DNA from 3 places in the Bacillus sp. z26 genome. Region 1 is predicted to be linked to each of the others. Evidence: riboswitches for the same ligand, from Rfam matches in the RefSeq annotation. Region 1 holds a riboswitch; each other region holds the start of a gene.
The links. A riboswitch is a leader RNA that binds a small molecule or an ion and turns the genes downstream of it on or off. The one in region 1 is predicted to bind S-adenosylmethionine.
Positions count from the first base shown of each region.

Region 1 (10,407 bases):
TGGCAGTTTCAAGTGGTGCTGCAGCTATCACACTCTCTATCTTAAATATTGCGGGTGCGGGTGATGAAATCATATCAGCCTCTACTCTATATGGCGGAACCTATAATTTATTCGCCAATACTCTTCCTAAGTATGGGATTCATGTGAAATTTGTAGATCCAGACGATCCGGAAAATTTCAGAGAAGCCATTACTTCAAAGACGAAAGCGATTTTTGGAGAGACCATCGGAAATCCAAGTCTGCAAGTGCTGGATATTGAGAGGGTAGCGGAAATTGCTCATGAAGCTGGAATTCCTTTAATCATTGATAATACTTTTGCGACTCCTTATTTAAGCCGACCTATTGAATTTGGAGCAGATATTGTCGTCCATTCTGCTACGAAATGGCTGCTTGGAAATGGAACCACACTGGGAGGGGTCATAATAGATGGAGGTAAGTTTGACTGGAATTCACCTAAATTCCCTGGTTTTACTGAACCGGACCCAAGTTATCATGACTTGATTTATAGTGAGGCAATTGGAGCAGGGGCGTTTATCGTGAAGGCAAGAGTACAGTTATTGAGAGATTTGGGTCCGTCCCTTAGTCCATTTAACGCCTTTCAATTTATTCTGGGACTGGAAACCCTGCATGTAAGAATGAAGGAGCATGTCGCAAATACGAGAATAATAGTCGATTATTTAAAACAACATCCAGCAGTATCATGGGTCTTATATCCTGGAGATCCAGATCACGGTGACTATGAAAAAACGAAGAAATATTTACCGAAAGGGGCGGGGGCAGTTGTTGTTTTTGGTATAAAGGGAGGACGTGAGGCAGGTAAAAAGCTGATTGATTCCATTGAGTTATGGTCCCATGTGGCAAATGTGGGTGATGCAAAAAGCTTAATTATTCATCCGGCAAGCACGACTCATCAGCAACTGAATGAGGAGGGATTAAAAGCCTCCGGTGTGCAGGAGGATTTAATCAGACTTTCCGTCGGCATTGAAAATACAGAAGATTTAATTGAAGAATTGGAACTGGCGATAGAAAAGGCAACAGGCATATCTTCGATTAAAGAAGTTTTGAAATAACATTTTTGACCATTCGAAGAAGACTTTGGTGTTGACAGTTCTTTCTAAAACATGATAGGATAGCAGACAGTTAGATTTAAATTGAATAGTGTGTTATGTACTCTTATCAAGAGAGGTGGAGGGATGTGCCCTTTGAAGCCCGGCAACCGGCAATCGATTAGATTGAAAAGGTGCCAATTCACACAGGATGTTATAAATCCTGGGAGATGAGAGAAAGGAACATGTTTATATACTAATCATGCCTTTCTGCCTCCGCAGAAAGGCATTTTTATTTTAACTGAAAACTATCTTAAAATTAGATGTTGATAGAAAGAGCGGTGAACTTTTCATGATTACATTACGTGATGTATCGAAGACCTTCTCTGGAACTTTTAAACGTTCATCAGCTGTCAAAGCAGTAGATCAAGTCTCTTTATCAATTGAAAAGGGAGAGATCTTTGGAATCATCGGGTACAGCGGAGCAGGAAAAAGTACCTTGATTAGAATGCTGAACGGTTTAGAGAAACCATCCGAAGGCAGTGTAGTAGTAGCAGGTAAAAACATGGCTGCTATTAAAGGCGCTGAACTAAGAAAAGCCAGAATGGAAATAAGTATGATATTTCAGCACTTTAATCTTCTCTGGTCAAGGACAGTCAGTGAAAATATAGAGTTTCCTTTAGAAATTGCTGGTATACCAAGCAAGGAACGCAAAAAGAGAGTAAAGGAGCTTGTTAATCTGGTTGGATTGGATGGACGTGAAAATGCCTACCCATCCCAGTTAAGCGGCGGTCAAAAACAGCGGGTTGGAATTGCACGGGCCTTAGCAAATAATCCGAAAGTACTTCTTTGTGACGAAGCTACATCAGCGCTTGATCCGCAGACAACAGATGATATTTTAGAATTACTTGTTGATATAAACAAAAGGCTGGGCTTAACAATCGTATTAATTACGCATGAAATGCATGTTATACGTAAAATCTGCCATCGCGTAGCCGTGATGGAGATGGGGAAAGTAGTGGAGAGTGGTCAAGTGCTTGATGTATTTAAAAAACCAACTGCCCCGATTACAAAGCGATTTGTACAGCAAGTTACTGAGCCGGAAGAAACGAAAGATACGATCGAACATTTACTTACGGAATATCCGACGGGAAAAGTTGTTCAATTATCTTTTATTGGCGAATCTGCTGAAACGCCTGTTTTATCAGAAGTCATTCGCTCTTATAAAATTCATGTCAATATATTGCAAGGTAAAATTTCACAGACTCAGCATGGATCTTACGGAACATTGTTTATTCATGTTGACGGGGATGCAACTGAAGTTTCAAAGGCCATTGATTATCTCCACAAACAGGAAATTGGTGTGGAGGTGATGTCCGGATGATAGAAACATTATTTCCAAATGTAGTATGGGAACGTATCTATGAAAAAACCTGGGAAACCATATATATGACTGGTATCTCATTAGTTGCAACTTTTTTCTTGGGAATTATACTGGGTCTCCTTTTATTTTTGACCTCAAAGGGAAATATGTGGGAAAACAAAATGGTATACGGAATCGTAGGAGCTTTCGTTAATATATTCCGTTCGATTCCTTTCATCATCTTGATTATCCTGCTTATCCCTTTCACAAAGGCCTTGGTTGGAAGTATTATCGGTGTTAAGGCCGCTTTACCTGCTTTAATTATTGGTGCGGCCCCGTTCTATGCTCGAATGGTTGAAATTGGGTTGCGCGAGATTGATAAAGGTGTGATTGAAGCCGCAAGATCTATGGGTGCTACTTCATTTACGATTATAAGAAAGGTTTTAATACCTGAATCATTGCCTGCGTTAGTATCAGGTATAACGGTTACTGCCATTGCATTGGTTGGATATACGGCGATGGCTGGTATGATTGGTGCGGGCGGACTGGGAAGCCTCGCCTATACGGAAGGGTTTAGCCGCGGTCAAACAGATGTCACGTTTGTCGCCACTGTTTTAGTATTGATTATAGTATTTATTATCCAATTTATTGGAGATTTAATAACAAGAAAATTAGACAAACGATAGGGAGGAACCAAAGTGAAAAAGTTATCATTCATACTTGTTTTAGGATTAACTCTTCTATTGACAGCTTGCGGAGGGTCGGGCGATGAATCCAAGTCAGGTGACAAAGATTTAAAAACAATTAAAATTGGTGCTTCAAATGTACCGCATGCGGAAATTCTGGAAGAAGCAGCGCCTTTACTTAAAGAAAAAGGCATTAAACTAGAAGTTGAAGTGTTTACAGATTATGTGATGCCAAATAAAGCTTTAGAAGACGGATCAATTGATGCGAATTACTTTCAACATATTCCGTATTTCGAAGGCCAAGTTAAAGATAATGGATATGATTTTGCCAATGCAGGAAGTGTCCATATCGAACCGATTGGTGTGTATTCCAAAAAGTACAAAAGCCTGGATGATCTTCCAAAAGGCGCAACGATTATTATGAGCAATTCAATAGCTGACCATGGCCGTATGTTATCCATGCTTGAAACTGAAGGTTTAATAAAGCTGGAAGAAGGCATTGATAAAACAGCTGCAACGGTAGATGATATTGCAGATAATCCTAAGAATTTAAAATTTAAAACAGATATTGAAGCGCCTATGTTAACACAGGTTTATAATAATGACGAAGGTGATGCAGTTCTAATTAATTCCAACTATGCAATCGAAGCAGATCTTGTGCCCGCAGAAGACGCTATTGCATTGGAAAGTTCTGAAAATAATCCCTACGTAAACATTGTTGCTGTCAGATCTGATGACAAGGATAAAAAAGAAATTAAAACATTAGTTGAAGTCCTTCATTCAAAAGAAATTCAGGACTTCATTACTGAGGAATACAAAGGGTCTGTTATCCCTGCAACTAAATAATATCTAAACGAAAAGGTGCAGTCGAAATTAGCGGCTGTACCTTTTTTCTTCTATTATATTATGGTTTCCCAGACATCGCTTTTGATCGCTTTTAACCATAAATGTAAGTCTCTTTGGTATCATTTTTTTGAATGAGTAAGAATTTCTTTAAATAAATAAGCAATATCGCTTTTAAGATGCGCTCAGAGTGGTATATAGACTTTGAGGGTTTTTATACAGAGTGATACACTTATTTCATAATAAATGGAAAGGAATGATTTATTATCTTTGTTAATCAGTTACAACTTAGAGTAACAGATGAAATGGATAAAGCGATGAGACAGGCACACGGGGTTGGATATCAAGTATACAGCCAGAATTTGAATGTGCGCATGAAAGTAGAAGAAAAGCGTGAACGCAGCTATATGAAGAGCAATCAAATCTTAAATGATGTGAATAGAAGAGTCTATGGATAATGGATAAATGAATATTTTCTTAAAACAGGCAGAGGAAAAACGAGTTGTTTTCCTTTGCCTGTTTTTATATTTTTAAGATTATTCTTAAAAAAATACGATTGTCGTTATTTTTCAGAGCTAGTGGAAGGCAGAAAATGATGGTTCTTTTCTTTCACAAAAATTAACTTTATAATGTCAATAAAGGTTAGTAGTATGGTAGCATATTGTGTCCATTATATGTAATTTCTTATTTCAAAAAGTTGAATCTAGATTTGATTTGTTATAAGATTGTAATGAGAATAAATTGAGAATAGAAATAATCTAAAACTTAGATGACTATATATTGGAGGTATAAGAATGGCTGGTTCAGTTCTTACAATTAAAGATTTACACGTAGCAATAGAAGGTAAAGAGATTCTTAAAGGTGTAAACCTTGAAGTTAAAGGTGGAGAAATTCACGCAATTATGGGACCAAATGGTACAGGGAAATCTACATTGTCTTCTGCTATTATGGGTCATCCAAAATATGAAGTAACAAGTGGCTCTATTACAATGGATGGGGAAGATGTACTAGAGATGGAAGTAGACGAACGTGCTCGTGCCGGTCTGTTTTTAGCTATGCAATACCCAAGTGAAATTACTGGAGTTACAAATGCGGACTTCATGCGTTCTGCTATAAATAGTAAACGTGAAGAGGGAGAAGAAATTTCTTTGATGAAATTCATTAAAGAAATGGATAAAAAGATGGATTTATTAGAAATGGACCAAGACATGGCACAACGTTACTTAAATGAAGGATTTTCTGGCGGTGAAAAGAAACGTAATGAAATCCTGCAATTATTAATGTTGGAACCAGCTATTGCGATTCTTGATGAAATCGACTCCGGTCTAGATATCGATGCTCTAAAAGTTGTTTCCAAAGGAATCAATCAAATGAGAAACGAAAATTTTGGCTGCCTAATGATTACTCACTATCAACGCTTATTGAACTATATTACTCCAGATTATGTTCACGTTATGATGCAAGGTAAAATCGTGAAATCCGGCGGTGCGGAACTAGCGCAACGTTTGGAAGCAGAAGGATATGACTGGATTAAAAAAGAATTAGGTATTGAAGACGAAACAATAGAAATTGAAGCATAAGCTATAGGAGGATCGTTATGACAATCGAAACTACATTACTCGAAAAAGACGTTATATCTTCTTTTTCAAAAGGACATAGTGAGCCTGCCTGGCTTGAAAGCTTCCGTTTAGACGCTCTTTCTGCCTCAGTTGAGCTGCCTATGCCTAAACCTGATAAAACGAAGATTGATAAATGGAATTTAGAGGATATGAAAGTGAACTCCGTTACAAGTGAGACATTTACTTCTATTGATGAACTCACTGAAGACGTGAAGAAACTGATCAATCCTAATGAGAATAGAAGTTTATATATACAGCGAAACCATACAGCTGCATATTTAACACTTTCGCAGGAGCTGCGTGATAAAGGGGTTATTTTTACAGACATCAGAACTGCTGCTAAAGATCATCCTGAACTATTGCAAAAATACTTCATGACGAAAAGTGTCCCTGTAAATACGAATAAGCTGACAGCTTTGCATGCAGCCCTTTTTAATGGGGGAGCTTTCCTTTATATTCCACGCAATGTGGTAGTGGAAGAACCAATCCAGGCTGTATTCATGATTGATCATGCGGATACTGAGTTATATAATCACGTACTAGTTGTTGCAGAAGAGAGCAGCTCCGTCACATACGTTGAAAACTATATTTCACTGGTTGATGGGAAAGAAACCATTGGAAATATCATTTCTGAGGTAGTAGTCGGAGACAATGCAACCGTTAAATATGGTGCAGTTGACACATTATCCAAAGACATGAAAACCTATGTAAACCGTAATGCATCTGTAGGAAATGATGGAAGAATAGAATGGGCATTGGGCTTAATGAACGATGGCAATACGATTTCAGAAAATATTACGAACCTACATGGTAACGGTGCTTATGGTGATACTAAAACAGTAGTTGTTGGTACGGGTAAACAAATCCAAAACTTTACAACGAAAGTGATTCATTTTGGTAAAAATTCAAATGGATATATCCTGAAGCATGGTGTTATGAAAGATGAAGCATCTTCTATTTTCAATGGAATCGGTAAAATTGAACATGGTGCAACTAAATCTGACGCCGTACAGGAATCCAGAGTATTAATGCTTAGTCCAAAAGCACGTGGGGATGCGAATCCTATTCTGTTGATTGATGAAGATGATGTAACAGCAGGCCACGCAGCTTCTGTTGGCCGTGTGGATCCTACTCAACTTTATTATCTAATGAGCAGAGGGATTAGTAAGTCAAATGCAGAACGTTTAATTATCCATGGGTTCCTTGCCCCAGTAGTCAATCAGTTACCTGTAGAGGCTGTTAAAAAGCAGTTAACAGAGGTAATTGAAAGGAAAGTTAAATAATGATTCCAACTACTATTAAAGAACTTTTCCCAATTTTAAATGAGAAAGTCAATGGTCATTCATTGGTATATCTGGACAGTGCAGCAACATCACAGAAGCCAGTATCCGTCATTCAGACTATTGATGAGTATTATAAACGGTATAACTCAAATGTACACCGTGGTGTTCATACGCTTGGAACAATAGCTACGGATGCTTATGAGGGAGCTCGTGAAAAGGTAAGAAAGTTCATTAATGCCAAATCCATCGAAGAAGTTGTCTTTACAAGAGGAACAACGACTTCTATTAATACGATTGCAGCCAGCTACGGAAAATCAAATCTTCAAGCTGGAGATGAAATTGTGATCAGTATGATGGAACATCACAGTAATATCATTCCGTGGCAGCAAGTAGCTAAGGCTACTGGCGCCACGCTAAAATATATCCCACTTGAGGAAGACGGTACCATTTCGATTGAAACAGTTAGAGAAGTAATCACTTCAAAAACTAAGATTGTGTCGGTCATGCATGTATCGAATGTACTCGGTGTGATCAATCCAGTTAAAGAAATCGGCAAAATTGCACATGAACATGGTGCCGTTATGGTGGTCGATGGTGCGCAAAGCACTCCCCACCTGAAAGTGGATGTTCAGGATCTTGATTGTGATTTCTTCGCCTTTTCCGCCCACAAAATGTGTGGACCAACAGGCATTGGTGTCATGTATGGGAAAAAGGAATATCTGGAGAAAATGGAACCAATTGAATTTGGCGGAGAGATGATTGATTTTGTAGGGTTGCAGGATTCTACATGGAAAGAGCTTCCATGGAAATTTGAAGCTGGCACACCTATAATTGCAGGCGCCATTGGACTGGGAGCCGCAATCGATTTCCTAAATGAAATTGGCCTTGACCATATTGAAGCGCATGAGCATAAGCTTGCTGCTTACGCACTTGATAAATTATCAGGTATTGATGGGTTGCAAATCTATGGTCCTAAAGATCCTAAATCAAGAGCTGGGGTAGTTACATTTAATCTTGAGGATGTTCATCCGCATGATGTAGCTACCGTACTGGATGCTGATGGGATTGCCATCAGAGCAGGGCACCATTGTGCACAGCCTCTTATGAAATGGTTAAATGCTTCGTCAACGGCGAGAGCTAGTTTCTATCTATATAATACGGAACAAGATATCGACCGTATGGCCGAAGGACTCGTTAAAACAAAGGAGTATTTCAGTAATGGCTTCTAATAATCTAGATACCCTTTACAGGCAAGTAATTATGGATCACTATAAAAATCCACGGAACAAAGGAAGTCTGGAAGACGGCAGCCTTGTGATTGATATGAATAATCCTACTTGTGGAGATCGAATCCACCTTACTCTAAAAGTAGAAGATGGAATTGTACACGATGCAAAGTTTGATGGAGAAGGTTGTTCTATCTCAATGTCATCTGCTTCTATGATGACACAAATCATTAAAGGAAAAAGCATCGAGGATGCAATGAAACTTGCTGGAATTTTTTCAAATATGATGTTAGGCAAGGAATATGACGAAGGTGATTTGGACCTTGGTGATATAGAGGCCCTACAGGGTGTATGTAAGTTTCCAGCACGGATTAAATGCGCAACGCTTGCCTGGAAAGCTATGGAAAAAGGGCTTAACGAAAAATAAAAATGACAAGGTATGGGCTGTGTATAGGGAGCAGCTCATACCAGAAAGAATGGAGGAAGCGATCGATGGCTAAAAAAATGCCTGATATCGGTGATTATAAATACGGCTTTCATGATAAGGACGTTTCCATCTTTCGTTCTAAACGCGGTTTAACTAGTGAGATTGTTGAAGAAATCTCTCGCATGAAGAACGAGCCACAATGGATGCTGGACTTCCGCCTGAAGTCTCTTGAACTTTTTTATAAAATGCCAATGCCACAATGGGGAGGCAATCTTGCAGGATTAAACTTTGATGAAATTACGTACTATGTAAAACCATCCGAGAAATCCGAAAAATCATGGGATGAAGTACCTGAAGAAATCAAACGTACGTTTGATAAGCTGGGTATTCCTGAAGCGGAGCAAAAATATCTTGCTGGTGTTTCCGCTCAGTACGAATCCGAAGTTGTGTATCATAACATGAAAGAGGATTTGGAAGATATGGGAATCATCTTCAAAGATACAGATTCCGCTTTACGTGAAAATGAAGACATTTTCCGTGAACATTTTGCAAAAGTAATTCCACCAGCTGATAATAAATTTGCTGCATTAAACTCTGCAGTATGGTCCGGTGGATCATTTATCTATGTACCACCAGGTATTAAAATGGATACTCCATTGCAAGCATATTTCCGTATTAACTCGGAGAACATGGGTCAATTTGAGCGTACTTTAATCATCGTTGATAAAGATGCTTCCGTGCATTATGTAGAAGGCTGTACGGCTCCTGTGTACACAACGAATTCACTTCACAGTGCAGTTGTTGAGATCATTGTTAAGGAAAATGCTTACTGCCGTTATACAACGATCCAAAACTGGGCAAACAATGTGTATAACCTTGTAACAAAGCGTACAGTGGTAGATGCAAATGGTACAATGGAATGGGTTGATGGAAATATCGGTTCCAAGCTTACTATGAAATATCCAGCTTGTATTTTACGCGGAGAAGGCGCTCGTGGAATGACTCTTTCCATCGCCATTGCCGGTAAAGGTCAACATCAGGATGCCGGTGCTAAAATGATACACTTGGCTCCAAATACTTCTTCCACTATTGTTTCTAAATCAATTTCTAAGCATGGTGGTAAAGTAACATACCGCGGTATTGTACACTTTGGTAAAAAAGCGGATGGAGCTCGCTCCAATATTGAGTGCGATACGCTTATTATGGATAATGAATCAACATCCGATACAATTCCATATAATGAAATACACAATGATAATATTTCTCTTGAGCATGAAGCGAAAGTTTCTAAAGTATCTGAAGAGCAGCTCTTCTATCTAATGAGCCGAGGTATTTCACAACAAGAAGCAACAGAAATGATTGTTATGGGATTCATTGAGCCATTCACGAAAGAACTGCCAATGGAATACGCCGTTGAAATGAACAGATTAATTAAATTTGAGATGGAAGGTTCTATCGGATAATCCTGATATAACAAATTCCATATTCATGAAAGAATCCGAATCTAATTTCGGATTCTTTTTTTGATTCAAAGTTAAAAGATGCAATAAAAGTCGAGTTAAATACCTATAGCTCGTTTATGTTACACCTATGACCTTTAGGTCCCACCTAAATAATCACGAATCCACTTAGTTTTGGACCCTGCAATTCTTCTGCTTCTAACTACTGTTAATTAGAATTAATTACAAAAAACCTTCTACTATACTTGGATATTACCAGTATTTTTAGTAGTATTTAGTAAGTTTAATACTAAAATGGGGGATGGGAATGGATATTTTTAATAGAATACAAAATACTATCAATATTGATTGGACTCAACTTAAAAGCTATGGCTTATCTATTCTTTACACGGTTATAATCACGTATGCTTTAATTTATTTGGTTAGGTTTATTCTCCACAATTTTTTTAAACAT
Region 1 covers NZ_JBZFQM010000003.1:89,043-99,449, reverse strand. The annotation lists gene AC4G3K_RS10885 (O-acetylhomoserine aminocarboxypropyltransferase/cysteine synthase family protein) at 1-1,070, shown strand, start outside; SAM riboswitch class I at 1,171-1,283, shown strand; gene AC4G3K_RS10880 (methionine ABC transporter ATP-binding protein) at 1,399-2,430, shown strand; gene AC4G3K_RS10875 (methionine ABC transporter permease) at 2,427-3,095, shown strand; gene AC4G3K_RS10870 (MetQ/NlpA family ABC transporter substrate-binding protein) at 3,108-3,941, shown strand; gene AC4G3K_RS10865 (YuzK family famiily protein) at 4,244-4,396, shown strand; gene sufC (Fe-S cluster assembly ATPase SufC) at 4,733-5,518, shown strand; gene sufD (Fe-S cluster assembly protein SufD) at 5,536-6,840, shown strand; gene AC4G3K_RS10850 (cysteine desulfurase) at 6,840-8,069, shown strand; gene sufU (Fe-S cluster assembly sulfur transfer protein SufU) at 8,059-8,493, shown strand; gene sufB (Fe-S cluster assembly protein SufB) at 8,559-9,956, shown strand; gene AC4G3K_RS10835 (mechanosensitive ion channel family protein) at 10,261-10,407, shown strand, end outside.

Region 2 (10,407 bases), on a different contig from region 1:
CATCTCCTGTGAATACCAGAATGATGCGTTCTCTAGAAGAAGGATTTGCACCCGGCCAAGCTGAAGCAACCAAAGCACAATTAGAAAAGTCTATTCCATTAGGAAGATATGGAGAATCAGAAGATATTTCAAATATTGTACTCTTCCTTGCTTCCGATGAAAGTGCATTTATCACTGGCGTTCAATATCGTGTAGACGGCGGTATGGGGGCTTTATAAGCTACATAGAAATTATAATAAAGCCAGTCCCTTTGTTCTGCTAACGAGGCTGGCTTTATTAGTTTTTATGTAATAACTCTCGCTTATTTTAAAGCTAAGATCGCTTACTCCCACAGCAGATACTTACTAGCTACAGGTTCATTCGTAATTAATGCAACAGTTATTTTGATCTCAACTTCTCTGGGTAATAATGATTCAATATCACTCCTCCCTCCCCACATTAAAATACCTCGCATCCGGATGCGAAAATACCATTGCCGAAACAGATGCTTCAGGATTCATCATGAACCCTTCCGTCAACTGAATTCCGATATCCTCTGGTTTCAGCAACCTGAATAGCTTACCCTGATCTTCAAGATTCGGGCAGGCTGGATAGCCAAATGAGTAGCGCTGGCCGGTATACTTGGCACTTAGTCGTTCTTTCATAGTCATGTCGATGGGATCATGGATTCCCCAAGCATCCCTCATAAGCTGGTGGACTCGTTCGGCTAGGCCTTCTGCACATTCAAGTGCGAGTGCTTGGATGATATGGCTCTTTAAATACTGTCCTTCTTTTTTCCACCTTTCTGCTATTTCTTTTATACCTTTACCAGCTGTGACAATCATTAATCCTACATGATCCTGTACACCTGACTCTTGGTCCTTTACATAATCAGATAAACATAAATACGGATTTTTGGATTGTCGCGGGAAATCAAATGTTTCCAGCACTTCATCTGGATCGGCTGGAGAACAGATTTTCAGGATATCTCCATCACTTTTCGCAGGGAAAAATTGATACATGGCTAACAATTTAATCTGATTGTTTTCGAGAATCTCATCAACTATGGCCGCAAGTTCCAATAATTTTGGATTCTCTTCCTCAAACAATCGATCCACTTTCCCCTTCATTCCGAGGTGATGGCCATATAACATTTGTTTATTTACATATGGGTACACCAGAGACAGTGGGTAATCCTGTAGAATATGCCGGTTTAAGTCCTCGGGGACTGGTATATTCTCTTGATCCTTCACTGTTTTTACACGTTTTTCTGCCCCTTGAATATCCCTATTTGTTTCAATCGAAATCACTTCTGCTTGCTTATTCGCTTCTGCCTCTAGTTGAGCGAGAAATGATGGCCTTTTCTCTTCATCATGGAGCTGATTGATTAAATCGAGTCCGTTCATGGCATCCTTTGCATAAAAGACCGGTCCATTATATTCAGGAGCGATTCGTCCCCTTGTAAATTTCCTCGTAAGGGCAGCACCTCCCACCACTATCGGTACATGTATTTCTGCTTCTCTTAAATCCTGAGCGGTAATGACCATCTGCTGGGCCGATTTTACCAACAAGCCAGACAAGCCAATAATAGTTGGGTTCTCCTTCCGGACGGATTCAATCAAGGTTTGCGGAGCTACCTTAATCCCTAGGTCAACGACTTCATACCCATTATTACTCATGATGATATCAACGAGATTCTTCCCGATATCATGCACGTCCCCTTTCACGGTTGCCAGCACCATTTTTCCTTTTGTTGACGTTGTGCCCGATATAGTCATCAATGGTTCAAGCTGAGAAACAGCTGCTTTCATAGCTTCTGCACTTTGCAATACTTCAGCTACGATTAACTGGTTATCATTAAATAGTTCCCCAACCTTCGACATACCGGCCATCAATGGTCCGTTAATGATATTAAGTGGCTCCATCCCTTGTGCAAGAGCTTCATCAATATCCTCCTTCAACCCGTCCTTTGTCCCTTCGATAATATATTCAGGCAGGCGCTCCAATAATGGCAGTTTATCTTTTGTTTCCTTTTGAACAGGCTTTTTCGTCCTATAAAAAGCAACAAATTCAGCTAGAGATTCTTCAGAGTTATGAAATAAAAGATTCTCTGATAAGCGAATTTCCTCTTCAGGGATTAAAGCAAACCGCGTTAATTTCTCGGTATTAACAATCGCGTAGTCTAAGCCAGCCTTTGTACAGTAGTATAAATAAACCGCATTCAGGACCTCTCTTCCCTCATTAGGCAGTCCAAACGATACATTACTGATGCCTAAAATCGTTAATGTTCTTGGAAGCTCTTTTTTAATCGCTTCCAGTCCCTTTACCGTTTCCGCAGCGCCTTCCCGGTATTGTTCATCACCAGTACCAACCGGAAAAACGAGCGGGTCAAAAATAATATCCTCCGGTACGATTCCGTATTTTTCTGTCAAAAGTTGATAGGATCTGCGTGCGACCTCGAGTTTTCGTTCTTCCGTTACGGCCATTCCTTTTTCATCAATTGTTCCCACAACTAAGGCAGCTCCATACCGTTTAGCCAATGGCACAATTTTCTCTAAACGTTCTTCCCCATCCTCTAAATTAATCGAATTAATGATAGCTTTCCCCTGAGAATGACGAAGTGCCTTTTCAATGACGAGTTCATCGGTTGAATCAATGACAAAAGGTACTTTAATTTTCTTAGCCGCCTCCTTCATGAAATCTTCCATATTGGAAACTTCATCGCTATCCGGGTCAGCAAGGCAAACATCTATTACATGAGCTCCCTTTTTAACTTGCTGTCTGGCAATCTCGGATGCTTCTTCGAACTTTTTGTCCTTAATCAGATTCTTAAATTTTCTGGACCCAATCACATTGGTCCGTTCCCCTACAAATAAAGGTCTCATGGAGTCGTCATATATCAAAGGTTCAATACCAGAGATCGCATGAATACCCTGTTTACCTATAATTCTCCTCGCCTCCATTCCATTAACCGCTTCTTTTATCGCTCGGATATGGTCGGGAGTCGTTCCGCAACAGCCGCCGACCAGATTGATCCAGCCTTTTTCAGCAAATTGCTTAATCTTCTTGCTTAGTGAGGATGGCGTTTCGTTATACTGGCCAGTTTCATCCGGTAATCCGGCATTTGGATAACAACTCACTGCGACAGTGCTTAATTCAGATAAACCTCTGATATGTTCAGCCATGAACTCTGGTCCGGTTGCACAATTAAGCCCGATCGCAAGAGGATTCATATGTTCGCACGATATATAAAACGCTTCAATCGTTTGACCGGAGAGAGTCGTACCCATTGGTTCAATCGTTCCTGAGATAATTAATGGCACTTCCCTGTCTAAAGACGAGAACGCTCTTTGCATTCCGATATAAGCTGCTTTCACATTTAATAAATCCTGCGACGTTTCCAAAAGAAGCAAATCAACTCCGCCATCAAGAAGCCCTTTCGTTTGTTCTTCATAGGAATCTGCCAATTGTTCAAACGTCGCTCCGCCTGTCACGGATAAGGTCTTGGTGGTGGGTCCCATCGAACCGGCAACAAAGCGAGGACTTTCAGGAGTTTCAAATTGACCAGCTGCTTTTCTCGCTAATTGGGCTGATTCTTTATTCAGCTGATAAGCCAGATGCCCAAGATGATATTCATCCAAGACAATTGGAGTCGCGCCAAACGTGTTTGTTTCAATAATATCAGCACCAGCTGCCAAATACTCTGCATGAATGGATTGGATGACATCTGGACGGGTAATCGATAAATATTCATTACACCCATCATACTGTTCCCCGCCAAAATCATCCTCTGTTAAGTGGTGTGCCTGAATCATGGTGCCCATTGCTCCATCTAGAATTACTATTCTTTCAGCCATTAAGTCTTTTAATTGTACTGCTCTCATGATAAATGCACTTCCCTGTTTACTACTGATTTTTGTTCTTTGATGTATCGCACCAATCGCCCGCTTAATTCATATTTCATAAAAGGTGTAATGATGTAGATTCCATTAAATAACTCACTTGCCGCGTCTACTAATTCTTTTGAAATGGCAAAGCTTTCGCGAGCACAGGCTTCCTTATCCGCTCCGGCTCTTTCCATCGCCGTTCTGATATCCTCAGGTAAGGAAATACCCGGTACTTCATTGTGTAAAAACTCTGCATTCCTGTGACTCGTTAAAGGCATGATGCCAATAAAAATCGGTTTCGTAATATGCCTTGTTGCTGCGTATATTTCTTCTAATTTTTCAATACTGAACACTGGCTGAGTCAGAAAATAATCCGCACCTGCCAGAATCTTCTTCTCCATTCTCTGAACAGCTTTATCTATGTACTTTACATGCGGGTTAAAGGCAGCAGCCACCTCAAAATTCGCCCGGCTTCCTAATGATTTCCCTGAATAAGACCGTCCCACATTCAATTGCTTAATTAATGAAATCAGATCGATGGAAGAAAGATCATATACGGAAGTAGCTCCCGGAAAGTCACCAATTTTTGAAGGATCACCGGTCACGACTAACACCTCTGACAATCCGAGAGAATGCATACCCATTAAATGAGATTGCAAGCCAATCAGATTATGATCCCGGCAAGTTAAATGGACAAGAGGCATGGTATTTAACTTTGATTGTAAAATAGAGGCTACCGCAAGATTTGATATTCTCGGAGATGCCAATGAATTATCCGCAAGTGTGATAGCATCCGCACCAGAGTCCAATAAGTAACGACTTCCTATCAAAAATTCCTCCAGGCCCAGCGTCTTTGGCGGGTCAAGTTCCACGATGACCGTCGTTCGTTTTTTTACCTTACCTGAAATCGTATCTGGCCCATTTCGTTTGTACTGAATGATCTCATGTGAAATAGACTGATGCTTCGGCTGTGCAACAAAATCTTTTTCCTTAACAGGAAAAAGGTCTTCGACTCCTTTACGTATGGCCTGAATATGTGCAGGCGTCGTACCGCAGCATCCACCTATCAGCCGTACCCCCTGCTTCACCAGTTGCCTGGAACTGTTGATGAAATAGTCCGCCTCTGTAGAGTAGACATATCTTCCATCAGATAAATCAGGTAAGCTTGCATTCGGGTATGCCGCATAATAAGTATCTTCTATAAGCGGTACTTCTTCATAAGACCGAATCATATGGTAAGGACCCATCCTACAATTAATCCCGACGACATCGGCTCCCTCTTTTTTCAATAGTGAAAATGCTTCACTGACATGCATCCCATTTTGCAATAGACCCGTTTCATGCAGGGATATATTCGCAATCAGAGGAAGACCACTGGTTCTTCTTGCTACTTCTAACACCATTAACAATTCCTCTAAATCATAATAGGTTTCTAGTAAAATCCCATCTGGTTCTTCCTTCAATAAGGCGAGCAGCTGCTCTTCAAAATATGCCTTAATTTCATTTAATGTTAATTCTGATTTTCTGAAGCTTCGTAAACCTCCGATTGTCCCAACAACAAAGGTATGCGGATCGGCAGCTCTTTTTGCCAGCTTTATTCCGGTCCGATTGATCCTGGATACTTCCCTTTCAAGACCATACCGCTTTAATTTATGGTAGTTTGCACCGAATGTATTGGATTGAATAATATCAGCACCTGCTGCAATATAACTCCTGTGCATCTTTTCAATTTGATTGGGATCAGTCAGATTTAGTTCTTCAAAACAGCTATCGATCCCAAATGAATATAAAAGTGTACCACTAGCCCCATCAGCAACCAGAATTTTTTCATTTAACGTCTCTAATAGATTCACTGTCTTTCCCCCTAATTTGTTAAATTGAAAAGTTGATGAGAAAAATAGACGATAAGAAAAGAGCTTTCGCCATGAAAGCCCTCCCTTCCGGTCTCTCATCTTTCAAGCTGCGCTTGCTGGATTTAGCACCTTGAATTACCATCCAGGTTGCTGAGATTTCAACGGGCCAGTCCCTCCATCTCTCTAGATAAGGATATAAAATTATATATTTACTAAATTTACTATAAATTATCAGTTTTTTCAATCTATTTTGATAATTAATACAGAGGAGTTAATGATTTATTATTTCGGGTATGTATCGTGTAGGAGTGATGTTAAATGAAAGAGATATTTACAAATCAATTTAAAAATCCAACAGGTGTACTTGGAAAACTCGCAGGTAAAATCATGGCCTATGAAAATGAAGAATTGTATGATTGGACATTTAATCAATTGTCTATTACACCGAATGATACGCTGCTTGAAGTAGGGTTTGGCCCTGGCGAAGGAATGCATATGCTTTTTGATAAGTACCCAACCATCCAGATTGATGGCGTCGATCCATCTGAAGAAATGGTGAAAAATGCGAGCAAGCGCAATCAGGAACAACTTGATCAGAATCAGCTGCGTTTATTTAATGGAACTGTTCTCGAGATACCTAATCCAATGGTGTACGATAATATTTTCAGTGTAAACAGTTATCCACTATGGGACAACCAGGAAGATTGTATTCAGAAAATACATTCCTTACTAAAAGAGAATGGGCAAGTGACCATAACGGTACAGCCAAGGCAGGAAGAAGCAACCGAAGAACAGGCTCATGAATATGCCGAAGAAATTAAAGAGGTTCTTACTAAGACAGGATTTAAATCAGTTAAAGTTCAAACGAAACCAATGAAACCGTGCTTATCCATCAATGTAACAGCCACCAAATAGCCCTTTTTTAGGGTATTATACACATATATTAAAAAACCAGAGAGCTGGTAACTCCCTGGTGCTACTACTAGCAAGTGGTAAGCAAATCGTTTAATTCTTAGATGAACCACCCTTATGCTTTGGTCGGCGCGGGGTGGTTTTTCGTTTGCCTCTTGAGCTTTATAGATTGGCGAAATTGCGTAGCGCTGCCGGCAGCAAGGGGCGTGAAAAAGATCATTGCTTCATCTTTTGCCAGAGCTTTAAGAAAATTCATAGTCTATCACCTCCCTTCTCTATATAAGGAAAAGAAGGTGCATACCACCCGAACCAAGTAGTTGTATGAAAACCATTCCATATCTGTTGTTTATGACTTAATTACCCTGGCTCTCTTTTTAAAGTATTTGCATTTCATCATAGATTGCTACTTTAATCTCCAGTATTTATAGGAAGTAGCAAAACCATAAAAAGAAAATGCTCAGTTAGTTAGTTATTCACAGAGGTTTACATAAAAAACAGGCGTCTATAAGCCGGCATAGCTTACAGACAGCCTAGTTATGATTTCAACCCTTTTGTTCTCCTATATTCCCCAAACTTAAACACAATCGCAATGATTGCCAGCCATGCACATCCCACAATATACCCTGCAATCACATCGCTAGGATAATGCACCCCCAGGTAAATACGGCTGTAGCCAATCGTTAAAATCATAAATATACAAATCGCATAAACAGCCCATCGAATCGGCCAATTCTTGGTGATTCTGGTTGTAATGATCATCAGTGCACCATAGAGGATGAAGGAGGACATTGAGTGGCCGCTCGGAAAGCTAAAGCCATTTTCTTGAACCAATGGATTTAAAGTTGGTCTCTCCCGCTGGAAAATCCATTTTAAATATTGGTTTACATAACCACCTGACCATGTCGTGATGATTAAAAAAAGCACACTGAGAAAACGTTTTTTAAACAGTAACAACGAAGAAAAAACGATAACCAGTAGGATATTGCCTTTTACTGATCCTAAATTCGTTATAAAAGTAAGCACTTTTGTACTCATTTCATTAATACTGCCCTGGATTGCCTGAATGATCGTCATATCAAACCGATATAGCTCATGTTCGTCTAGGTCATCAGCAATATCTACGAACAAGAGCGTACACACAATAAAGAGAGCAATCAGCACGAAAAAGGAAATAATATGAACATTTAAAAAGGTGTTTTCAGGCTTCTTCAATTTACGCCCTCCCCTATTGCGAACATATTGTTTAAAACGTCTTAAGTTCATCCTATTTTAGAGTCTAGATAGGTTTTGACATGTTGTTGGAATGATGAATAAGCCTCGGCCTCTTCTTTATAGACTTTCCTTTCCCCAAAGCTAACATGTAGTGTTTCTAAATTTAACTGAATAACCGTTTCGTATTCATACGTTGCATTCCCAATTAAATCAATCCAGGTTTTATCCTGCAAATCATGAACCTGGCATAGTACCATTCCACCTGGATTATAGACATGCAGTACGGCTTCATCATCGAGTTCGTCAACCCATTTCGTTACGAGACTGGAAGCTGACATTGCTGTTCCGCAGGCATTTGTAAAGCCTACGCCTCTCTCAAACGTGCGGACAAAAATAGCCCCCTCCTCCAGGCGGGAAACGAAGCTGACATTCACACCATCGGTAAACCAATCATTCTTACCATTCAGCATAGTGGCTATTTTTTCTTGCCTATCCGAGTGGATCAACTCTTTATCAACCAGACTGATCAGATGTGGATTTGGTACAGATAGGGTTGTGAATGTAAGGTCCTCATCAATAAAAGGCAGGCTTTTGTTGATGATTTCATCCATCTCCGTGTTCATAGGCAATGCACTGGTTGCTTTGATAACTGGAGATATTTCGACTCGGTATGTAGGGATATCCTTATACATGTCAGGTTCTTTCGTTACCTGCAGATTTGCTTTCATCGTTTCAATCATCAGATTATTTTTCTTCAGTTTTTCCTGAACATACCGCCCAACACAACGGAGCCCATTCCCACACATGGAGGCTTCCGAACCATCCGTATTAAAGACTCTCATTCTGGCATCTGCCTTCTCACTGTTCATCACAAAGAGAATCCCGTCTGCCCCCTCGGTACCGGTGCGCTCACACATACTTATGGCTAATTGGCTTCGTTCTTGATCTGATAATGGTAGCTTGGTATCCATTTCATCAATTAAATAAAAATCGTTATTGGAACCATGTACTTTAATTATATTAATATCCATTCTCCTGCTCCCTTCAAACAAACATGAATCTACCTATTTCACTATTATAAAACAAAACAGGACTGGATGAGTGGTTAATGATTTTGCTGCTGAAGGTAATCAATACAAAAACAATATCCTATTCTTTTTTCATCTTCTGTGGCGCCTTCCGTAAATATGAGGAAAGGCGTATTGGGATCAAGGAAATGCTGACTATAATAGGAGGGCATCCATCCACTTGAATAGTGAACAATACTTCGCTGATTATAGGTTTGTTTGACAATAAATTCTGAACCATGTCGGATTTCCCCACCATATTGCCGAATGCCGTAAGAATTGGTTATATGGCTTGTACTACTTTTTCCCAACTGTTTTGATTGCTTATATGTCCCTATTTTTTCTTGTTCACCCGTCAGAATATCAATGGTACCATTTAATCCAAAACGGCTTCGATATTCACATAAAACAGTACCATGACTGTCTGATAAAACATATCTTCTTGGTAAATAAATGAGTAGAAAGGATGGTACAATCCACATCCATATATTTTCTCGTTTATCTTTCAAAACGCCAACCATATTCCCTTCCGTTGAGAAAATGGGCATATGGAGAGTCGGCGCAGGTAAAAAACCAAGAAAATATTGGCCGTTTTTAAGTGGTGAGTCTCCTTCTCCTACCTCTTTTTCTTCCGGAAGTTTCTTCATCCTGTATTTCAAGCCGACAATTCGATTGAGAGAGAAAAAAAACAGCATATGGAATGGTAGCGTTATGATTGCGGCAAGAATCACATCAAATCCAATCAGCCAGGTAAGCAAAAAACAGAGGAGACCGACTACAAAGTATGCGACTAATTCTGCTGTATATATACGATAGATTTTTTGGTAATAATGCTTAGTAGTCAAAGAATATTCACCGCCAATTTTATAAGCCTTTACTCCATCTGTACATTCTATGACCGGCATGTCCAAAATAGTAACTGGATACAAAAAAGACCTCGGCAAAAAAGCCGAAGTCTTCTTAAGAATTTTATTTGATGATTCGAATAGTTAACGGGATCTGATAATAATGACCATAATAAGCCTTTACTGCCGCAACAATGGTAAATACCAGTACATAAATACCAATCAGCCATGCAAGGATAAAACCAATTCCGATAAACATCAATATAAATGCTATAAAGGTGTAAATCGTGTAACTGATTAAAAAGTTAAAATACTCCTTCCCGTGATAATCAATAAAATCAGAATCGTTCTTTTTAATTAACCATATAACCAGTGGGCCAATCAGAACAAAGAAAAAACTGCTGAGGTAAATTGTCATTGCCCATAATTTATCATTAGTATCTTGCACTTGTTTAAACCTCCTGTTGACTCTATATCATTTTATACGTTGTGATTTCATCTTAGGTTTCAAAACTTTCATGAATTCTTTCATTACCTCATACACTCTATACATATACATAGACAAGTCCATAATTGGAAATTGGAACCTGCAAGAGGGAGGCTGGTAAATTTGTTTGAAGAATGGAAAGCAATTGTACTTGGGATCATCCAG
Region 2 covers NZ_JBZFQM010000001.1:174,905-185,311, forward strand. The annotation lists gene AC4G3K_RS00720 (SDR family NAD(P)-dependent oxidoreductase) at 1-218, shown strand, start outside; gene metH (methionine synthase) at 420-3,863, opposite strand; gene AC4G3K_RS00730 (bifunctional homocysteine S-methyltransferase/methylenetetrahydrofolate reductase) at 3,860-5,719, opposite strand; SAM riboswitch class I at 5,812-5,913, opposite strand; gene AC4G3K_RS00735 (class I SAM-dependent methyltransferase) at 6,038-6,634, shown strand; gene AC4G3K_RS00740 (hypothetical protein) at 6,747-6,887, opposite strand; gene AC4G3K_RS00745 (phosphatase PAP2 family protein) at 7,166-7,843, opposite strand; gene dapF (diaminopimelate epimerase) at 7,891-8,874, opposite strand; gene AC4G3K_RS00755 (hypothetical protein) at 8,949-9,839, opposite strand; gene AC4G3K_RS00760 (DUF4870 domain-containing protein) at 9,880-10,203, opposite strand; gene AC4G3K_RS00765 (undecaprenyl-diphosphate phosphatase) at 10,366-10,407, shown strand, end outside.
Region 2: it holds a riboswitch for S-adenosylmethionine, as region 1 does, so the genes downstream of both, AC4G3K_RS00730 (bifunctional homocysteine S-methyltransferase/methylenetetrahydrofolate reductase) here and AC4G3K_RS10880 (methionine ABC transporter ATP-binding protein) in region 1, are expected to answer to the same signal.

Region 3 (10,407 bases), 430 kb from region 1:
TCCATATTGCCTGTATAATAGACAGCTTTACCCGTTCTGGAATTTGTGAGCGCATAACCCAGCATAGAATCTACGCCTTCTTTAGGGCTGGTGAAGTCAGTAAAATAATACATTTCTCCATTTTCATCAAAGATTGGACTTACATTAGCTTCAGTGCCTTCGTCTGATGGGAGTTTTACATCTGATTTTCCGAACAGGCTATTCCAAAATCCATGCACATAATTTCCATAATAGCTGTTTTGTGTACTGACAACTTCAGGGGCAACTGCTCCATCTATGAATTCAGGTGTGTCAGACAATGAATAGGAATTAGATTTCCCGGTTTTGGCATCCATCACCACAACACCTTTCACCTTGAAACCGTTTCTGGCAGATACAAAATCACCATAAGAGCGAATATAAAAAGGTGCCCCGTTATCATCTATTTCAAGCTGGGCATCACCGTAGAATATATACGATGGATACTGCAGGCGTATACGACGTTCAGTTTCTTTGTTAAAGAAAGCAGAGGGAGTATAAAGCATGTCTGCTTTAACAAATTTAGGATTAGCTGAAGAGTCTGTAGCGCTCAGCATAAAGTATCCGGGAGTTTCTTTCCCTTTTAACCATTTGAAAAATCCGGAAAATTCAACCGGAGCAATATAAACATACTCACCATTCACTTTTTGGATTTGCAAATTCCCTAATTCATAGTAACTCGTATTAGGCACCTGTCCAAACGCTTTTTTCATTTTATTACGTGCGTATTGAGGTGGTACGCTGGCGGGTGTTTTCTTCTCGTCAAATGTTTGAATTTCTTCTTTGACATCCATTTTGGCGATCTTAAACTTTTCATCGGCATTGAACAGAAAGGCTGTTAAAAAGTAGAGTCCGACAAGCAAACTAAGAGCTAATAAAACACCTTTAATCTTTCTCTCTATACCTGTAGCAAGCAGTGAACCCAACAAGGTCAGTATGATTACAAAAATCCACAGAGAAGAGATGGTTTGATCCAACAGGGTGAAGTAATAAAATAAAAATGCACCAATCGTAATTAATATAGCTAAAGTGATAAAAACAAGAAGTTTTGTTTTCCCCTTCATGAGGATGCGTAATTTTTCATTATCCTTGAATGGCACAAGAATAAGTGCCGATATAATCCCAATGATGATGGAATAGATGAAGATGTTTCCCACTAGTTAACCCCCTCTGGTTTTTTATGTAAATTCTCTTATTAACCTATACGATTGAAAAGCTGTAATGATTCATTAATCGTATAGAATCATCAAAATAGTATTGAGGATATTTATAGTATAATACAAAATTAATTGTAATTTCAGAAAATTGTAATTGACATTAGCAAACAGGTTAGGATATAGTTGGAAACATCAAATTTAATTGAATAGTAAGCGATTCTTATCGAGAGAAGTGGAGGGATTTGGCCCTATGAAACTTCGGCAGCGGATTTTTACTTAGGTAAAAATACTGTGCTAAATCCAACAAACGACTGTTTGAAAGATAAGAAGAAGCCTAACCGGACATATTACTAATCACTTTTATGTATATGTTCCATATAAAGCCTCTTCTGTCTAATGACAGTAGAGGCTTTTTGCATTTCGAATTCCATAAGGCTTGGAGGAGAGAACATGATTGAGTTTCAAAACGTAAAAAAAACATACCACGCGAATGGACAGACGGTTGAAGCATTAAATGGGGTTAATATGACAATTGATAAGGGAGATATATATGGCGTCGTAGGATACAGCGGTGCCGGAAAAAGTACTCTTTTGAGGTTGGTTAATATGCTGGAACGACCTACTGGAGGAGAGGTTCTTGTTAACGGTAAATCGTTTACGAAACTAAAATCTAAGGAATTAAGGGCAGAAAAAAAGAAAATTGGGATGATCTTTCAGCATTTCAATTTACTCCAATCCAAAACAGTTTTTAATAATGTGGCAATTCCATTAAGGCTATCCGGGACAGATAAACAAACGATTCAAACCAGAGTCCGAGAGTTACTGGAGTTCGTTGGATTATCAGATAAGGCTCAGAGTTATCCAGAAGAATTGTCAGGCGGACAGAAGCAGAGGGTTGGAATTGCGAGAGCGCTGGCCACAAACCCATCGATTCTGCTATGTGATGAGGCTACATCCGCATTGGATCCACAAACGACAAGTGATGTTTTAAAACTATTGAAAAGAATAAATCGTGAATACAACATAACAATTTTGCTCATTACACATGAGATGTCGGTGATTAAAGAAATTTGTAATAAGGTCGCTGTCATGGAAAATGGAGGAGTGGTTGAACAGGGGTCAGTCCTAGATGTTTTTTCTAAGCCAAAGACGGAGATTGCCAAACGGTTTGTTAGAACGGTAATCCATGATGAAATACCACAAAGCTTTTTGAATTCCTTAAAGGAAAAGAATCCTGCAGTCTGGAAACTCAATTTTTTAGGATCATCTTCAGGTAAGCATCTGCTATCGACAGTGGCCAAAAGCTTTGACGTCCATTTAAGCGTTCTTTCTGCCAATATATCTGAAATACAGGAAACACCTTTCGGCAATCTAATCGTGGAAGTTATAGGAGAAACAGAAGAAATAAGGAAGGCATTCAATTATGTAGCGAATGAAGATGTAATTCTGCAGGAGGTGAAGCTTCATGAATGAACAGTTATGGGGAATGGAAATTACGCTTGAACAATTACTGATCGGTTTCAGTGACACGCTTTATATGGTTTTCTTTTCATTACTATTCTCGGCCATTATCGGATTGCCTTTAGGGATTTTACTTGTTATTACGAGAGAGGGGCATATCCTGGAGAATAAATGGGTGTTTAATATATTAAACTCGATTATCAATATTTTGCGCTCGGTCCCATTCATTATTTTATTGGTAGCTTTGATTCCATTTACAAGATTCGTTGTTGGATCAGCGATTGGGACGAATGCCGCGATTGTCCCGCTTGTATTTTATGCGGGTCCCTACATTGCCAGATTAGTTGAAAATTCATTATTGGAAGTCGATAAGGGGATTATTGAAGCAGCTCAGGCAATGGGCGCGACCGAATGGCAAATTATTTTTCGTTTTTTGATACCAGAGGGACTAAGTTCCCTTATATTAACCTTTACGACGGCAACCATCGGTCTGGTTGGTGCCTCAGCTATGGCAGGGGCGGTAGGAGCAGGAGGTGTAGGAGATCTTGCTCTCACATATGGTTATCAGAGATTTGACACGATCACCATGATCGTAACGGTAGCCGCATTGGTGATCATTGTGCAGCTTTTACAAACTACAGGCAATACGCTGGCAAGAAAAATAAGAAGACGATAAAGAAGGAGATGGACCGAATGAAAAAATTATTTCTTACTGGTTTAGTAATAGTATTCACAATCGTAACAGCAGCATGTGGAAGTGATTCAAAAGGGAGTGCAAAAGAAGATAGTTCCACCATTAAGGTAGGGGTAAGCAGTGGGGATACAAGGACATGGGATTATATTGCCGAACTTGCCAAGGAGAAGGGATTAGATATAGAGCTTGTAAAGTTCAGTGATTATATTTTGCCGAACACAGCTTTAAATGATGGCGAGGTAGATGCCAATGCATTCCAGACAATCTCCTACTTTGAAGAGCAAGTTAAGGAGAGGAATTTAGATCTTGAGCCACTAAGTTCTACTGTTATTGCCCCAATGGGAATCTATTCAAATAAATATAAAGATTTGGAGGAACTGCCTGAGGGGGCTACAATCGCTGTTCCTAATGAAGGTACAAATCTTGGCCGGGCATTATTGCTCTTGCAAGAGGCAGGATTCATTACATTAGAAGAAAATTTTGATGGGGTTGGTTCTGTCGATAAAATTAAAAACAATCCTAAAAATATTAAACTTGAACTAGTAGCAGCCGGTAATACACCACGTTTTCTAGAAGATGTAGATGCGTCTATTATTAACAATAACTTTGCCGTTGAAGCAGGATTAACATTAAAAGATACCTTGTTCCATGAAAGTGCCACCGCTAAACCATACATTAATATCATCGCTGTAAAAAAAGGGGATAAAGATCGCGAAGATTTAAATAAACTGGTGGAAATTTATCATTCGAAAGAAGTAGAGGATTTTATCCATAAAACGTTTAAAGGGAATACGATTCCTGCTTTTGTATCAGTAGAAGAATTAGTTAATTATCAGGATGCCTGGGTTAGCCCGGCTGTGAAAGAATAATTCTCTTAGAAAACGCCTATCATGGCAGCTTAAAAAAACGAATGGGGGAAGAGAAATGATTAAAAATGAAGGACGTATTTTCCATAAAGATATAATCAATCGATATTTAGATCAACAGGCTGACATGTATATAGATATAAGTCATTACATACACGCCAATCCTGAAATAGGGAATGAAGAATTCTTAGCTTCAGAGACACTAACCAGGATATTAAATGAAGCGGACTTTGAGGTCACACGTAATATCGCCGGTCATGAAACAGGCTTTATAGCGAAGAAATCATCATCAAAGCCGGGACCAACGATTGCTTTTCTCGCTGAATATGATGCCTTGCCAGGTCTTGGTCATGCCTGCGGCCATAATATCATCGGTATAACGAGTGTAGCGGCAGGGATTTCACTTGGATTAGTGTTAGAGGAAACAGGCGGAACGGTTCTTGTGTACGGTACACCAGCAGAGGAAGGAGGGGCAAATGGCAGTGCCAAGGGGAGTTATGTGAAGCATGGATTATTTGAAGGAGTGGATGCGGCGATTTTAATTCATCCATCAGGGCAGACCAGAACGACTCGGCCTTTTTTGGCTGTCAATCCTCTTGATTTTAAATTTTACGGTAAAGCTGCTCATGCTGCAGCAGCTCCCGAGGAAGGAATCAATGCTCTTGATGCAGTCATTCAGTTATTTAATGGGATTGGAGCCTTAAGGCAGCAATTACCGACTGATATCAGGATTCATGGCATTATTCCAGATGGAGGAGATGCACCTAATATCATTCCTGATTATGCTTCTGCAAGATTTTATATAAGGGCTTCAACATGGAAGAGATGCGAAGAAATTTCGGAAAGGATTATTCAGATTGCCAAAGGTGCGGCATTGGCAACAGGAGCCCAAGTAAAGATCAATCGATTTCAAAATGAAGTTCATGATTTCGTACTAAACTCGACTCTCGATGATGTCTTAAGGGAGGAACTGGCTGCTCTTGGGGAAGATGTTGTAAAGGGTGCGCGGAATGCATCCGGTTCGACAGATGCAGGCAATGTGAGCCATGTTGTACCAACAGCCCATCCTTATATAAAAATTGGTCCGGATGATCTCATAGCTCATACAAAGGAATTTAGAGATTGCGCTGTGTCAGAAAAAGGAGATGTAGCCATCCTTACTGGTGCAAAAGCATTAGCCAATGCTGGCTATCGTCTTCTGACAGATCAGGAATTACTTAGGGAGATTAAAGAGGAATTTCTTAAAGCTAAAGGGAAAGAGTCCTAAAGAGCCTTCAGATGAAGGCCTAATAAGAACCCATTCATGGTTTAATAAAATGAACTCTACTGTCTAATGCTGTTTTGGTGATTGGAATTTTTCGGGAAAATAAATACCATTTAACCCAAAATAAGGTAAAATTATCTTGTAGGACTTTCGAAATACCAATCGTGAAAAACAGGGGAGTAGATCATGGATGGCAATACTCATTACAGGCGGTGCCGGTTATATAGGCAGCCATGCGGCTGTTGAATTTTTAAAAGCGGGTTATGAGATTGTGGTTTTGGATAATTTGTCGAATAGTCAAATAGAAGTAATTGAAAGAGTTAAAGATTTGACTGAGAGAGAATTTCCGTTTTATGAAATTGATTTATTAGATGTTGAGGCAGTTGAGCAACTGTTTATCAAATACGATATTGATTCAGTTGTTCATTTTGCCGGCTTAAAAGCGGTTGGTGAGTCTGTTTCGATCCCTCTTAAATATTATGATAATAATATAACAGGTACGATAAAGTTATGTGAAATAATGGCGAAGTATCATGTGAAAAAGCTGGTGTTTAGCTCCTCTGCCACGGTGTATGGCATGCCGAATCTTGTACCGGTTGACGAGATCTTTCCCTTATCGGCAACAAATCCATATGGTCGTTCAAAATTAATGATAGAGGAAATTCTGCGTGATTTGCATGTTTCCGATTCGTCATGGAGTATCGCTTTACTCAGGTATTTCAACCCTATTGGCGCACATGAAACAGGAAAAATCGGCGAGAATCCGAGTGGTATTCCCAATAATTTAATGCCATATATTACTCAGGTCGCTATTGGTAAAAGAGATCACTTATTAGTGTTTGGCGGCGATTATGACACCCATGACGGCACGGGTGTCCGTGACTATATTCATGTAGTCGATTTAGTGAAGGGCCATCTGAGTGCATTGCAGTATTTGGATAGGAAGTCAGGGGTAGAAGCATTTAACCTTGGGACAGGAAACGGATACAGCGTTCTTGATCTAGTGAACGCATTCGAAAAAGTCAATGGAAAGAAAATTCCGTACGAAGTGGTGGAAAGAAGACCTGGGGATATAGCTGTTTGTTATGCTGATGTTGATAAGGCAGCAAATCTTTTAGGCTGGAAAGCCGAAAAAAGTCTGACAGATATGTGTGCGGATTCATGGAAATGGCAAATACAAAACCCGAATGGATACAAACAGATGATTAAACAAACTTATTAAAGAGGATTTGAGTCGAAGGAGAATCGATTCCATTTACTATAACCGCTATAGTTTGAACGACCCATTGTTTTTCTGGCACTGGACCCTTATATAGCAATAAAGTTGATATCATCCATGCATTCCAATACCCTTCTAGATAAATGAGGAAGAGGTGGAGTTATTGAAAATAGCCTGTGTACAAATAGATATCAAATTTGCAAAGCCTTGTGAAAATTTCAACCGTGTAAAGGATTCTATAATAGAAGCTGCCCATAATGGAGCAGAATGTATTGTATTACCTGAAATGTGGAATATAGGCTATGCCCTGCAGCAGTTGGAGGAACTTGCAGATCCTGATGGTGAGGAAACAAAGAGAATGCTTTCTTCATTGGCATCAAAGTACAGTGTCTATATTGTCGGCGGCTCAGTAGCTGTGAAAACATCGAAGGGGTATTTTAATAGAATGTATGTGTTTAGCCGTTCTGGAGAGGTCCTATCAGAGTATGATAAAGTGCATCTTTTTAACGTGATGGATGAACATCTCTACCTTAAAGCAGGACAAAAGGAAAATATATTTATGATGGATGGGAATCTTTGCGGCGGTTTGATTTGCTATGATATTCGCTTTCCGGAATGGGTTCGGAAGCATGCTTTAGCAGGAGCGAAATTACTGTTCGTAGCAGCAGAATGGCCGGAAATGAGAGTAGACCATTGGATAACACTTTTAAAGGCACGCGCCATTGAAAATCAGCTATTCATTATTGCGGTCAACCGGGTGGGGAAAGATCCTCATAATACATTCGCCGGTCATTCCATGGTCATTGGTCCCTGGGGTGATACGATCATAATCGGGGATACCGGGGAATGTATCCAGTATGCTGAATTAAACATACAGGAAGTAGATCAGGTCAGAGCGAGCATCTCTGTGTTTAAGGATCGAAGAGAGGATCTATATGAAAGAAAATAGAATCCAGATATCTAATAAAAAGGAGGCTCATTTTAAAAGAGCCGCCTTTATTTCCTTATTTATTTAAAGATTCTAAAACAAGATCGATTGTTTGATTATTGGCTGTTTTTGCATTCATGGTCCAGTTCGATGAATCCTCAAACATATAAACATTCCCTTTTTGGACAGCCGGAATGGATTTATAAATAGAGCTGTTTTCCAATGTTTCGATCCCTGCCTCACCACTCGCCGCAGCGATAAAGAGGTGATCTGCATCTAAATCTGCCAACGCTTCGAGTGAAGTGGCTTGCCATGTTTCCTGAGCTTCACCAAGTTCACTAATAAAAGTAGGCATCTTAAATCCTAAATCATTATAAAGAACGTTTGAAGCGTATCGGTCTCCTTCGAATACAAAGTACTGGCCGCCAGTTACCCAAATAAGAGCGGCAGATTCATCTCCGATTTTCTCATCGATAGTTGATTTAGCTTCTGCAGCTTTATCTTCATAGCTTTGAATCGCTGCTTTGGCTTGATCTTCTTTATCGAATAACTTGCCCATCTTTGTCAATAATGTTTTCCAGTCAGAAGTGTCTTCTTTCTCAAATACATAGGTTGGAGCAACCTTTTTATATTCCTCGTATTGCCCTTCCTGAATAGCAGCTTCGGATTCAAACAAAATTAAATCTGGATCTGCTTCAATGACATCTTCAATTGGCATATCCCAACCAATTAATGGAACATCTTTTAAATCATCTTGTAAATATCCATGAACAGATGTACCAATTGACCACTGAGCAGCCGGTGTAATGCCTAGAGTAACTAAATAATCCTCTAAATTTGGTGCAAGAATCCGTTTAGGGGCTGTTGGGAAGCTCATTTCACCGATTGCATCTGTAACCGTCTTAGCTGACTTCTCTGTGTCAGCAGAATCATTATTCTTTGAGCCGCAGGCTACAAGCACTAACACAGTACAAAGCATCAACACGAGAAGACGTGTGTATTTATTATTTATTACCATTGCCATATCCTCCTGTAGTATGTAGAATAAATTCATCGTAAATAATGATAATCATTCTCACTTATAGAGTCAATGGAAATTTCATACCTATCTGTTTTGTGGTAATAATAGAAAGGTATATTCCATTAGATTGCTTATTATAATGAGAAAAGATTTTTTAAGGACTGAACGTACGTGCAGAAGAATGAAAATAAATATAATCCGTTTCAAAGGAAACGATTTAGTATAATTCTAACTATGTCTTTTTTATTACTTTTGGTCATCTTTTTTGCTTCGTTAATAATAGGGACAAAAACGATAGACTTTTCTATAGTATGGGAAGCGTTGATTCATCGTCATCCAGATAATGTGACCCATCAGATTATTTGGGAAATCCGGCTGCCGCGGGCACTTATGGCCATCTTGGTCGGTGCATTCTTAGCCGTTTCCGGTGCTGTTATGCAAGCATTAACACGTAATCCGCTGGCTGAGCCATCCCTTTTGGGAGTATCAAATGGGGCGGCATTCGCCTTAGTTTTATCATTAACGATTTTCTCTGGATTATCCATAATGGGTTCAATCATCGCTTCCATGATTGGAGCAGGATTGGCTGTTTTATTAGTATTTTCGTTATCTGCCTTATCCAGAGGAGGGGCTACACCAGTAAAGCTAGCTTTAGCAGGTATGGCCACCGGGATGTTTTTAAGTTCTCTAACAACCAGTATGGCTTTATATTTTGATGTCACCAAAAATATTAGCTACTGGTATGCAGGAGACTTAGCTAATAGCCAGTGGCAGGAAGTAAAAATAGTAGCGGTAGTTGGATTGATAGGATTACCAATTTTATTCACCATCGCACATTCGTTAACCTTATTATCGCTAGGTACTGATGTGACGAAGGGGCTTGGGATTAACATTAAGCTAGTGCATGCACTAGGAATTATTGTTATTCTATTGCTTACTGGAAGTTCGGTTGCAGTCTCTGGAACGATTGGGTTTATCGGCTTGGTCATTCCCCATATTACAAGGATGATCATTGGGGTTGATTATAGAAAATTACTGCCTTTTACAGCAGTTTTGGGCAGTGTTTTGTTATTATTGGCTGATGTTGTCTCAAGAATAATCAATCCTCCTTATGAAACTCCTGTTGGCGTAATGACAGCACTTATAGGAGTCCCTTTCTTCCTGTACCTTGTCCGCAGTGAAGGGAGACAATTGTTTTGATGAAAAGTACAAAATTGATGAGAGTGTGGACAGCCCTGTTCGTGCTCATAGTAATCGTCTGTTTACTTAGCTTGAATATAGGAACAGTTAGTATTTCACCTGCAGAAGTCTGGCAAACGATAATCGGAAATGGGACTGCTAAGCAAGAGCTTGTTTTGTTTGAAATCCGTTTGCCAGCTATTGTATTGGCTATACTTGTGGGAGCCGGAATGGCTATATCTGGTTCGGTATTGCAAACAGTAACCCAGAATGAACTGGCTGAGCCTGGAATTTTAGGCATTAACGCTGGAGCTGGATTGGCTGTATTAATTTATATTACTGTATTTCAATCTACCATTAGTAGCCAGAGCCAAATAGGTACATTTATGATGCCTTTATTTGCTTTTGCCGGGGCTTTACTTACAGCTGTGTTAATAGTAGCTTTATCATGGAGAAAAGGGATGGATACGATTCGTCTTCTTTTAGTTGGAATTGGCATTAATGCCGGTTTCGCAGCTATTTTAACAGCAATGCAGCTTCGACTAAATCCTCATGATTTTATGAAAGCGATGGTGTGGTTGTCCGGAGACCTTTGGGCTA
Region 3 covers NZ_JBZFQM010000003.1:515,017-525,423, reverse strand. The annotation lists gene AC4G3K_RS12830 (hypothetical protein) at 1-1,175, opposite strand, end outside; SAM riboswitch class I at 1,393-1,504, shown strand; gene AC4G3K_RS12825 (methionine ABC transporter ATP-binding protein) at 1,626-2,648, shown strand; gene AC4G3K_RS12820 (methionine ABC transporter permease) at 2,662-3,312, shown strand; gene AC4G3K_RS12815 (MetQ/NlpA family ABC transporter substrate-binding protein) at 3,330-4,199, shown strand; gene AC4G3K_RS12810 (amidohydrolase) at 4,255-5,463, shown strand; gene galE (UDP-glucose 4-epimerase GalE) at 5,651-6,682, shown strand; gene AC4G3K_RS12800 (carbon-nitrogen family hydrolase) at 6,843-7,628, shown strand; gene AC4G3K_RS12795 (ABC transporter substrate-binding protein) at 7,684-8,625, opposite strand; gene AC4G3K_RS12790 (FecCD family ABC transporter permease) at 8,800-9,828, shown strand; gene AC4G3K_RS12785 (FecCD family ABC transporter permease) at 9,828-10,407, shown strand, end outside.
Region 3: it holds a riboswitch for S-adenosylmethionine, as region 1 does, so the genes downstream of both, AC4G3K_RS12825 (methionine ABC transporter ATP-binding protein) here and AC4G3K_RS10880 (methionine ABC transporter ATP-binding protein) in region 1, are expected to answer to the same signal.